One region of the Streptomyces sp. NPDC048434 genome, then DNA from elsewhere that is predicted to be linked to it. Evidence: riboswitches for the same ligand, from Rfam matches in the RefSeq annotation. Region 1 holds a riboswitch; the other holds the start of a gene.
The links. Region 1 has a riboswitch for cyclic di-AMP ahead of ACGFWI_RS36620 (C40 family peptidase). Riboswitches for the same ligand answer to the same signal wherever they lie in the genome.
Positions count from the first base shown of each region.

Region 2: linked by a shared signal. The riboswitch ahead of ACGFWI_RS16050 (NlpC/P60 family protein) and the one ahead of ACGFWI_RS36620 (C40 family peptidase) in region 1 are both predicted to bind cyclic di-AMP.

Region 1 is NZ_JBICXQ010000046.1:32,859-37,488, forward strand. Features, by position in the region: gene ACGFWI_RS36610 (ATP-dependent Clp protease proteolytic subunit) at 1-579, shown strand, start outside; gene ACGFWI_RS36615 (hypothetical protein) at 585-893, shown strand; cyclic di-AMP (ydaO/yuaA leader) riboswitch at 1,172-1,371, shown strand; gene ACGFWI_RS36620 (C40 family peptidase) at 1,376-1,849, shown strand; gene ACGFWI_RS36625 (LysE family translocator) at 2,074-2,739, opposite strand; gene ACGFWI_RS36630 (LysR family transcriptional regulator) at 2,811-3,728, shown strand; partial or broken gene ACGFWI_RS36635 (8-amino-7-oxononanoate synthase) at 3,818-4,630, opposite strand, start outside.
Region 2 is NZ_JBICXQ010000012.1:27,012-31,641, reverse strand. Features, by position in the region: gene pcrA (DNA helicase PcrA) at 1-1,948, opposite strand, end outside; cyclic di-AMP (ydaO/yuaA leader) riboswitch at 2,239-2,423, shown strand; gene ACGFWI_RS16050 (NlpC/P60 family protein) at 2,431-3,582, shown strand; gene ACGFWI_RS16045 (hypothetical protein) at 3,766-4,119, opposite strand; gene ACGFWI_RS16040 (NlpC/P60 family protein) at 4,445-4,630, shown strand, end outside.

The DNA of each region.
Region 1 (4,630 bases):
GGGACGCGCTCCATGGACCCGTATTCCAAGCTGCTCAGCGAGCGCATCATCTTCCTGGGCACCCCGATCGACGACACCTCCGCCAACGACGTGATGGCGCAGTTCATCCACCTCGAACACGCCGCACCCGAGCAGGACATCTCGCTCTACATCAACTCCCCCGGCGGCTCCTTCACCGCGATGACCGCCATTTACGACACGATGCACTTCGTGTCGTGCGACGTGGAGACCGTCTGCCTGGGGCAGGCCGCCTCCTCCGCCGCGGTGCTGCTGGCCGCCGGCGCGCCCGGAAAGCGGCTGGCGCTGCCCGGGGCCCGGATCCTGATCCATCAGCCGTCGTTCAGCGAGCCCGTTCAGGGGCAGGCCAGCGACCTGCAGATCCAGGCGAAGGAGATGCTGCGCACCCGCGACCTGCTGGAGGAGATGCTGGCGCGGCACACCGGACAGCCCCGTGAGCGGATCGCCACCGATATCGAGCGCGACAAGATCTTCGACGCCCGCGCCGCCCAGGAGTACGGCCTGATCGACGGGATCACCCGCAACCGCAAGCAGTCGGCGCTCCAGCCCGTGGCGCGGTGAAGCCGATGCTGCCGCCCGAACCGCCGCCGCTGCCCGCGCTGACCCGCGCCGAGGGCGAACTCATCGACAGCTATCTGGAGGTGATCGACCTGCTCGGCCGGATCAACCCGACCCGCTGCGAAGGCACCTACACCGGGCTGCGCGCCGCCCAGGCGCTGGTCGGCAAGGCCACCCGGCTACGGGACGCCCTGACGCTCATGCACAGCCGGGGCGAGAGCGAACTGCACCGCGCGACGCTGACCCGGGCACTGCGGGTGCTGGACGGCGAGCGGCGGGCCGGGCTCGCGACGGTGCCGCCACCCGAGGAGCTCTGACCCGACACACGCACCGAGGCTGCGCATACGGCGTAGCGTCCGCGCCCGATGTGAGGAGGCGACGAATTGCGCGGAATAGACCCAATTCCTGGGACTTCGGATGTTTCGCCCCTGGTCCGAGGGGTGCAACACCCCGCGCCGTGGCACCTGAGGGAACAAAACTAACCATTCGGGTCAATTGTGACCCATCTCACATACGGCATTTTCAGCTCGGAATTCGGGTCCCAGGTGCGTGACGATCCCTTCGACGACAAGACCCCGCCACAGCGACGGGGCGGTCCGGACGGGCGCCTAATCCCGCCGCCGTGCCGGACGTCCGGTCGACGATGTGGACCGGCGGGAGCGGAGGACCCGAGCAGGACGGGGTCCCGGCCTTCACGGCCGAGGGCTCCTTGGGGTGAAGCCGTACAGACGGCCGGGCATCTTCGCCTGCCCGAACCCGACAGGTCTTCCTTCGCAGGCGGCTGACGAAGGGTTTGCGCATGACCGTGCGCATGCATACGCCGAATCTGCTGGCACGCGCCGGCACCGTCACCGCTCTGACGCTGGTCACGCTCGGCGGGACCAGCGTCGCGCCGGGAGCGGCCGGGAATGCCGAAGCCGCGTCCGTATCCGTCCACGCGCTGCGGGTCGCGGCTTCCAAGAGCGGAGCCCCCTACCAGTACGGCGCCCAGGGGCCGCACGCCTTCGACTGTTCGGGGCTGATGCTGTACTCGTTCAAGCGCGCCGGCCGGGCCCTGCCACGCACCGCCGCCGCGCAGTACAGCCGCACCCGGCATGTCGCGGCCACCTCGCGCCGCCGCGGCGATCTGGTCTTCTTCCATTCGCGCAGCGGCATTTACCACGTCGGTATCTACGCGGGCCGGGGCCGGATGTGGCACGCCCCCAAGGCCGGGAGCGTGGTGCGGCTGGAACGGATCTGGAGCCGTTCGGTCTGGTACGGGCGCGTGGGCTGACCTGCGACGTCATCTCACGCTCGGTCAATTGCCGGTGAGTTTGGACCATTTGGCCGGGTGACTTCGCAACGGAGCAGCCGGCTCACGTCCGTCCGCGGGAGCTTCCCGCCCGCGGACGGACCGGTCACGGTGCTGCCCCGGCCCGCACCGCGCGACGCGGGGGCGGTGTCCTTCACGTGCCGTGCCGTGGTGTCCGCGGCATGGCGCCCGTGGCGTGCCCCGCCTCAGGCCAGCGCCACCTCGACGAGCAGGATGCCTCCCAGGGCCGTCAGGAGCGCTCCGGTGGTGGCTTCCAGGGCGCGGGCCACCGAGGGGCGGCGCAACCAGACGCCCAGCCGGTCGACGAGCAGCGCGACGGCGGGGAACCACACCAGTGCCATGGCGACGACCATCGTCGCGAGCAGCAGCGTACGGGGCAGCGCGGGCTGTCCTGCCGGGACGAACTGCGGCAGCAGGCTGAGGAAAAGGACGGGGGCTTTGGGGTTGAGCGCATTGGTCAAAAAGCCCTGGCGCAGACTCTGCACAGTGCCCAGGAGAGCGGCGGGCCGGCCGTCGGCCGGTGCGCCGGCAGCGGGGCCGGCCGTGCGGTCCGTGGCGCCCGGCGGGCGGCGGAGGGCCGCGGTCAGGGCGCGGGTACCGAGGTACAAGAGGTAGACGCCGCCGAGGAGTTGGACGGCACCGAAGAGTGCGGGCACGGCGACCAGCACCGCCGCGAGCCCGGCCACCGCCAGGGCGGTGTGCACCAGCAGCCCGCCCGCGACTCCGACGGCGGTCGCCACCCCCGCCCTGCGCGAGTCGAGCGCATTGCGCACCACGACCGCGAAGTCCGCGCCCGGCATGGCGACCATGCCGGCGGCGACTCCGGTGAAGGCGATCAGCTGTCCGTCCATAGGAGCAGTTTGGCTGGTCAGAGCCTTTAATGGGTATTGGCAATGTTCTTGGAGAGCCTAAAGAGGTTCTTATGTACGACCCCACACGACTGGCCGCCCTGGTAGCGGTGGCGGAGGCCGGTTCGATCACCCGGGCCGCCGCCCGGCTGGGCTACACCGCTCCCGCGCTCTCCCAGCAGCTCGCCAAACTGGAGCGGGAGACCGGGGCGGCCCTGCTGGTGCGCCACCATCGCGGGGCTCGGCTGACGGCGGCCGGTGAGCTGCTGCTCGTACGGGCCCGGCGGGTTCTCGACGAGCTGGACCAGGCACGGCACGAGCTGTCCCGGCTGGCAGGGCTGTCCGGCGGCCGGCTGCGGGTCGGCACGTTCATGACCGCCGGTACGCATCTGCTGCCGCCCGCACTCAGCGCGTTCCGGCGGGCTCACCCCGATGTCGAGCTGAGCGTGACGGAGTACGTACCGCCGCAGGCGGCCGCGGCGGTGGCGCTGGGCGAGGTCGATCTGGCGCTGACGCACGAGTATGTGCCCGGCGAGGCGATGCCGGCGCCGGAGGGGGTGCGGCTGGAGCCGCTGCTGACCGAGGAACTGGTGCTGGTCACGGCGCCCGGTCATGCCCTGTCGGCGGGCGCCGGACGACTGCCGCTTGCCGAGCTGGCCGGCCAGCCGCTCGTCAGCATGGCGCCGGCCAACCCCAACCGACGCGAGGTGGAGGCCGCGCTGGCGGCCGCCGGGGCGAGTGAGGCGGTGCGCTGTGAGTCGCCGAGCTATGCGGTGGTGTGTGCGCTGGTGAGCGCGGGGCTCGGGGTGGCGGTGGTCCCGGAGATGGTGGCGGAGGGGTCGATGACACCGCTGGGGGTCCGCCGGCTGGATCCGCCGGAGCTGCACCGCAGGATCTCGGTGGCCTACCGCCCCGGCGGCGGCACCCCGGCCGCGGACACCCTGCGGGCCCTGTTGCGCGGGGCCTTCACCCGCCACTCGCCCGCGCCGTGACGGCGGACGGCCACGGCGGACGACAACTGGGCGGACGGCGGCCCGCCACCGGGGCCGCCGCCGTACCGGGGTGCGGACGGTCGTCGGGTTCAGACCGCCGGTGCGGTGGCCACGATCGTGCCGACCGCCGTGTCGAGCTGGGCGTCCGTCAGGTCCGCGCGGGCGGTGAGCCGCAGCCGGGAGATCCCGTCGGGCACGGACGGCGGCCGGAAGCAGCCGACCGCGAGTCCGGCCCCGCGGCAGTCGGCGGCCCAGCGGAGCGCGGCTTCGGGCGAGGGGGCACGGACGGAGACCACCGCCGCGTCCGGGCGTACCGCCGCCAGGCCCGCCGCGGTGAGCCGGTCGTGCAGCCCCCGTGCGACCGCAACGGCGCGGGCGGCGCGGTGCGGTTCGCGGCGCAGCAGCCGTAGCGCGGCGAGGGCGCCGCCGACCGCCGCCGGGGCGAGACCGGTGTCGAAGATGAACGACCGGGCGGTGTTGACCAGATGCTCGATGACCCGGGCCGGGCCGAGCACCACACCGCCCTGGGAGCCGAGCGACTTGGAGAGCGTCACGGTGGTCACCATGTCACCGTCACCGGCGAGTCCGGCCGCCCACAGGGCGCCACGGCCCCCCTCGCCCAGCACTCCCAGGCCGTGTGCGTCGTCGACGAGAAGTCCGGCGCCCCGTGCCCGGCAGACCTCGGCCAGCGCGGAGAGCGGCGCGGCGTCCCCGTCGACCGAGAACACCGAGTCGGTCACGGCGAGCGCCTGGCCGTCGTGGCCGGTCAGCGCGGCGCGTACGGCCTCCGGATCGGCGTGCGGGGTCACTTCGGTGCGGGCCCGGGAGAGCCGGCAGCCGTCGATGAGGGAGGCGTGGTTGCCGGCGTCGGAGACGATCAGGGTGCCGGGGGCGGTGAGCGA
Region 2 (4,630 bases), on a different contig from region 1:
CCGTCGGGAATTCCAGGCCCTTGGCGGTGTGCAGCGTCATGAGCGTGATCACGCCGCTGCCGTCCTCGTCCTCGTCCGGGATCTGGTCGGAGTCGGCGACCAGCGCGACCTGCTCCAGGAAGTCGGAGAGCGTGCCGGGGCCCGGGGCATCAGCCCCCGATGTCGCAGCCTCACCACGGTCCTGCTCGAACTCCAGGGCCACGGCGGCGAGTTCCTGGAGGTTCTCGATCCGGGTCTCGTCCTGCGGGTCGGTGGAGGCCTGGAGTTCGGCGAGGTAGCCCGTACGCTCCAGAACCGCTTCCAGGATCGTGGCGGGGCCGGCACCGGACTCTACGATGGTGCGCAGCTCCTCCATGAGGACGTTGAAGCGCTTGACGGCGTTGGCGGAGCGGGCCGCCATGCCGTACGCCTCCTCGACGCGGCGCAGGGCCTGCGGGAAGGTGATCTTCTCGCGCAGCGACAGGGCGTCGATCATCGCCTCGGCGCGGTCGCCGATGCCGCGCTTGGGGACGTTCAGGATGCGGCGGAGCGGGACGGTGTCCTCGGGGTTGGCGAGCACCCGCAGATACGCGAGGACGTCGCGGACCTCCTTGCGCTCGTAGAAGCGCACCCCGCCGACGACCTTGTAGGGCAGCCCGACCCGGATGAAGATCTCTTCGAAGACACGGGACTGGGCGTTGGTGCGGTAGAAGACGGCGACCTCGCCGGCCTTGGCGTCTCCGGCGTCCGTGAGCCGGTCGATCTCGTCGGCGACGAACTGCGCCTCGTCGTGCTCGGTGTCGGCGACATAGCCGGTGATCTTGGGGCCGGCACCGGCGTCCGTCCACAGGTTCTTGGGGCGGCGGTTCTCGTTGCGCTCGATGACCGCGTTGGCGGCGGAGAGGATCGTCTGCGAAGAGCGGTAGTTCTGCTCCAGCAGGATCGTCGTCGCGTCCGGATAGTCCTCCTCGAACTGGAGGATGTTGCGGATCGTGGCACCGCGGAAGGCGTAGATCGACTGGTCGGCGTCACCGACGACGCACAGCTCGGCGGCGGATACGGCGGGGCCGACCAGCTCGCGGACCAGGGTGTACTGGGCGTGGTTGGTGTCCTGGTACTCGTCGACGAGGACATGGCGGAAGCGGCGGCGGTAGTGCTCGGCGACATCCGGGAAGGCCTGGAGCAGATTGACCGTCGTCATGATGATGTCGTCGAAGTCCAGGGCGTTGGCCTCGCGCAGCCGCGCCTGGTACATCGCGTACGCCTCGGCCAGGGTCTTCTCGAAACCGTCGGCCGCCGTCCCGGCGAAGGTCTCCTCGTCGATGAGCTCGTTCTTGAGGTTGGAGATCTTCGCGCTGAAGGACTTGGGCGGGTAGCGCTTGGGGTCCAGGTCCAGATCGCGGCAGACCAGGGCCATCAGGCGCTTGGAGTCGGCGGCGTCGTAGATCGAGAAGGAGGATGTGAAGCCCAGCTTCTTGGACTCGCGGCGCAGTATGCGTACGCAGGCGCTGTGGAAGGTGGAGACCCACATGGCGTTGGCCCGCGGGCCGACGAGCTCCTCGACGCGCTCCCTCATCTCGCCGGCGGCCTTGTTCGTGAACGTGATCGCGAGGATCTGGCCGGGGTGGACATGGCGCTCGGCGAGCAGATGCGCGATGCGGTGGGTGAGCACCCGGGTCTTGCCGGAGCCGGCGCCGGCGACGATCAGCAGCGGGCCGCCGGTGTGCACCACGGCGGCCTTCTGCTCGTCGTTGAGCCCCTCCAGCAGCGTCGCCGGATCGAGGGCGGGACGGGCGGCGCCGTCGCGGTAGTACGCCTCTCTGGGCGGGGGCGCGTCGAACTTCCCGCCGAAGAGGTCGGCGGGGATCTCCTCCGGGGCCGGACCGTGCTCGTCCTCGGGAGGCGGCGGGTGCTCCTCGCCCTTGTGGCCGAGGTCCGCCAGGAAACTGTCGTCAAAGAGGCTGCTCATCGCCCACCGAGTCTAGGCCGCCGCACTGACAGTCCGCCGCGGAGTAGCCCATTGTCTGCCGCTTGCGGGGCGAGGCGTGGCACCGCGGCAGGTCAGGTGGCCGGGACCGTCACAGATCGGTCGGCGGCTCGTCTACCCGAATCCGACATCTGCCACAACAACCCCCGCATCGCGTTCAGGTCACGAAAAGGTTTCGGGCATATCGAACATCAGCCTTCACAGGAGCCACACGAGTTGGCTAACGTCCTCGCTCAGGCAGCCCGCCTCCCCGTGGACGACAGCGTCCGCACGGGCCGCCCACGCCGAGTCCGGCCCTGCCCTCAGGCACCCGGAGCCGGGGACCCACCAGCACCACCGGGGTGAATCGATCCGGACAGCCGTCGCCAGCGGACGTCCGGACCGTAGGGCAAGCCTTCCGTCAGCGACACCGCCCGAACCCGACAGCTAACCCGGTAGGCGGTCCACGGAAGGAGTCGCCGGCCTTGGCGTCGCATCGCAAGCCGCGCACCAGCATTCTCGCCTCACCCGGAGGCCGACGTACGGCCGTCGGGCTCACCACTGCCGCCCTCGCCTCGGCCACACTGCTCTCGCAGTCCGCCGACGCGGCCCCCAGGGCGCCCAAGCCGACCGTCGAAGAGGTCAAGCAGAAGGTCGACGGCCTCTACCGCCAGGCCGAGGTGGCCACCCAGAAGTACAACGCCGCCAAGGAGCACGCCGACACACAGCGCCACACCGTGGACGGCCTGCTCGACGCCGCCGCCAAGCGTGCCGAGAAGATGAACGAGTCCCGGCGCCAGTTGGGGACCTTCGCCTCGGCGCAGTACCGCACCGGCGGCATGAACCCGACGGCGCAGCTGATACTCGCCAAGGATCCGCAGCAGTTCGTCGACCGCAGTCACCTCATGGAGCGGCTCACCGGCCGGCAGAAGCAGGCCGTCACCGACTACCAGGAGGAGCAGGCGGCGGCCGCCCGGCAGCGCGCCGAGGCGACCCGCAGTCTGGAGCGGCTGCAGACGTCGCAGACCTCCCTCAAGGAGTCCAAGCGGTCCGTGCAGCAAAAGCTGGCCGAGGCCCGGCAGCTGCTCTCCCGGCTGACCGCCCAGGAGAAGGCGCGGCTCGCGGAGCTGGAGCGCCGGAAGGAGGCGGCGGCCAAGCGCAAGGCCGAGGAGGAGGCGCGCAAGCAGCAGGAGCGCGAGCGCCAGCGGCAGCACGACGGCGGCGGCTCGGCCGGCGGACAGACCGGCGGCGGTGCGGACGACGGCGGCTCGACCGGCGGTTCCACCTCCGCCAAGGCCGACAAGGCGCTCGCCTTCGCCCGCTCCCAGATGGGCAAGCCGTACGTCTGGGGCGCGACCGGCCCCAGCTCCTACGACTGCTCGGGCCTGACGCAGGCCGCGTGGAAGGCCGCCGGTGTCAGTCTGCCGCGGACCACCTGGGACCAGGTCAAGGTCGGCCAGCGAATCGCCACCAAGGACCTCAAGCCCGGTGACCTGGTCTTCTTCTACGACGACATCAGCCACGTGGGCATGTACATAGGCGGCGGCAAGATGATCCACGCGCCGCACCCGGGCGCCAACGTCCGCGAAGAGTCCATCTACTACATGCCGATCTACGGGAGCGTCCGCCCAGGCTGAGACCCGGCCGCGCTCCCCCGGACCACCCCCCACGGCCACCCCCACACGCCACCGCGCGGCCGTCGCCTCCGGATTCGGAGTGCGATGACCGCGCGGTGTGCCGTGGAGGGGGCCTTCCCGGCCCACGGGGGAGCCTTCTACCCGGCCCGTGGAGCCCTGTTCCCGGGCGGACCGCCGCTCCGCTCAGGTCCAGAGCACGGCGATGAAGATGTTGGCCACCGTCAGCGCACCGACCGCGCCGAAGAGCGGCTTGGCGACCGTCTCCTCGTCCCGCTTGACGTAGACCAGCGCCAGGATGACCACCAGAACGGCCATCTTGATGCCGATCTTGATGTTGTTGAGGCTGTGGCCCGCGGCCTGGTCGAGGCCGACCAGCACGATGCCGGTGACCAGCATCGTCAGCGCGCCGTGCAGCATCGCCGGCACAAACCGGGCGGTGCCCGCGCTCATCGCCTTCATCTGGGTCAGAAAGCCGCCCAGCAGGGAGGCGATGCCGATGATGTGCAGGCCGACGAAGAGATTGATTACTACGTCCATAGTGCTGGATCGTATCCGCCGCATAGCACGGCCCTTCGGGCAGGGCGCCCACAATCGCCGCTTCGGTCAGGCCGGGCCCGGTCCCGGCCGTGCGGCCACGGCGCCGCGGTCAGCCGCGCGCCGACCGCGGTCGAAAGCGAACAATCCCGGGCAAGCACACCCGTCGCCGCAACACCCGGGCTTAGCGTCCTCCTCCAGGCGGCCGACTCCCCGCCATCGCCGGCCTCCCACCGGCGTCCTGTCGGCCGCTTCGCCGAGAGGCGTGGCGGCGGTCCGTTTCCCTCGTTACGGACCGCCGCCGGGCCCACGGCTCGAAGGGAAGGAAGTGACGGCCACCGTGGCCTCGCACCGCAAGCCCCGGCAGCATCCGCTCACCGCTCTCACCGGTGGCTCCCGCAGCGCACGCACCGCCCGTACGGCCGCCACCCTGGCGCTGGCCGGTGCCGCCACCGCCACCGGCTTCGACGGCACCGGCCAGGCCGCGCCCCAGCCCACCCCCGCCCAGGTCAAG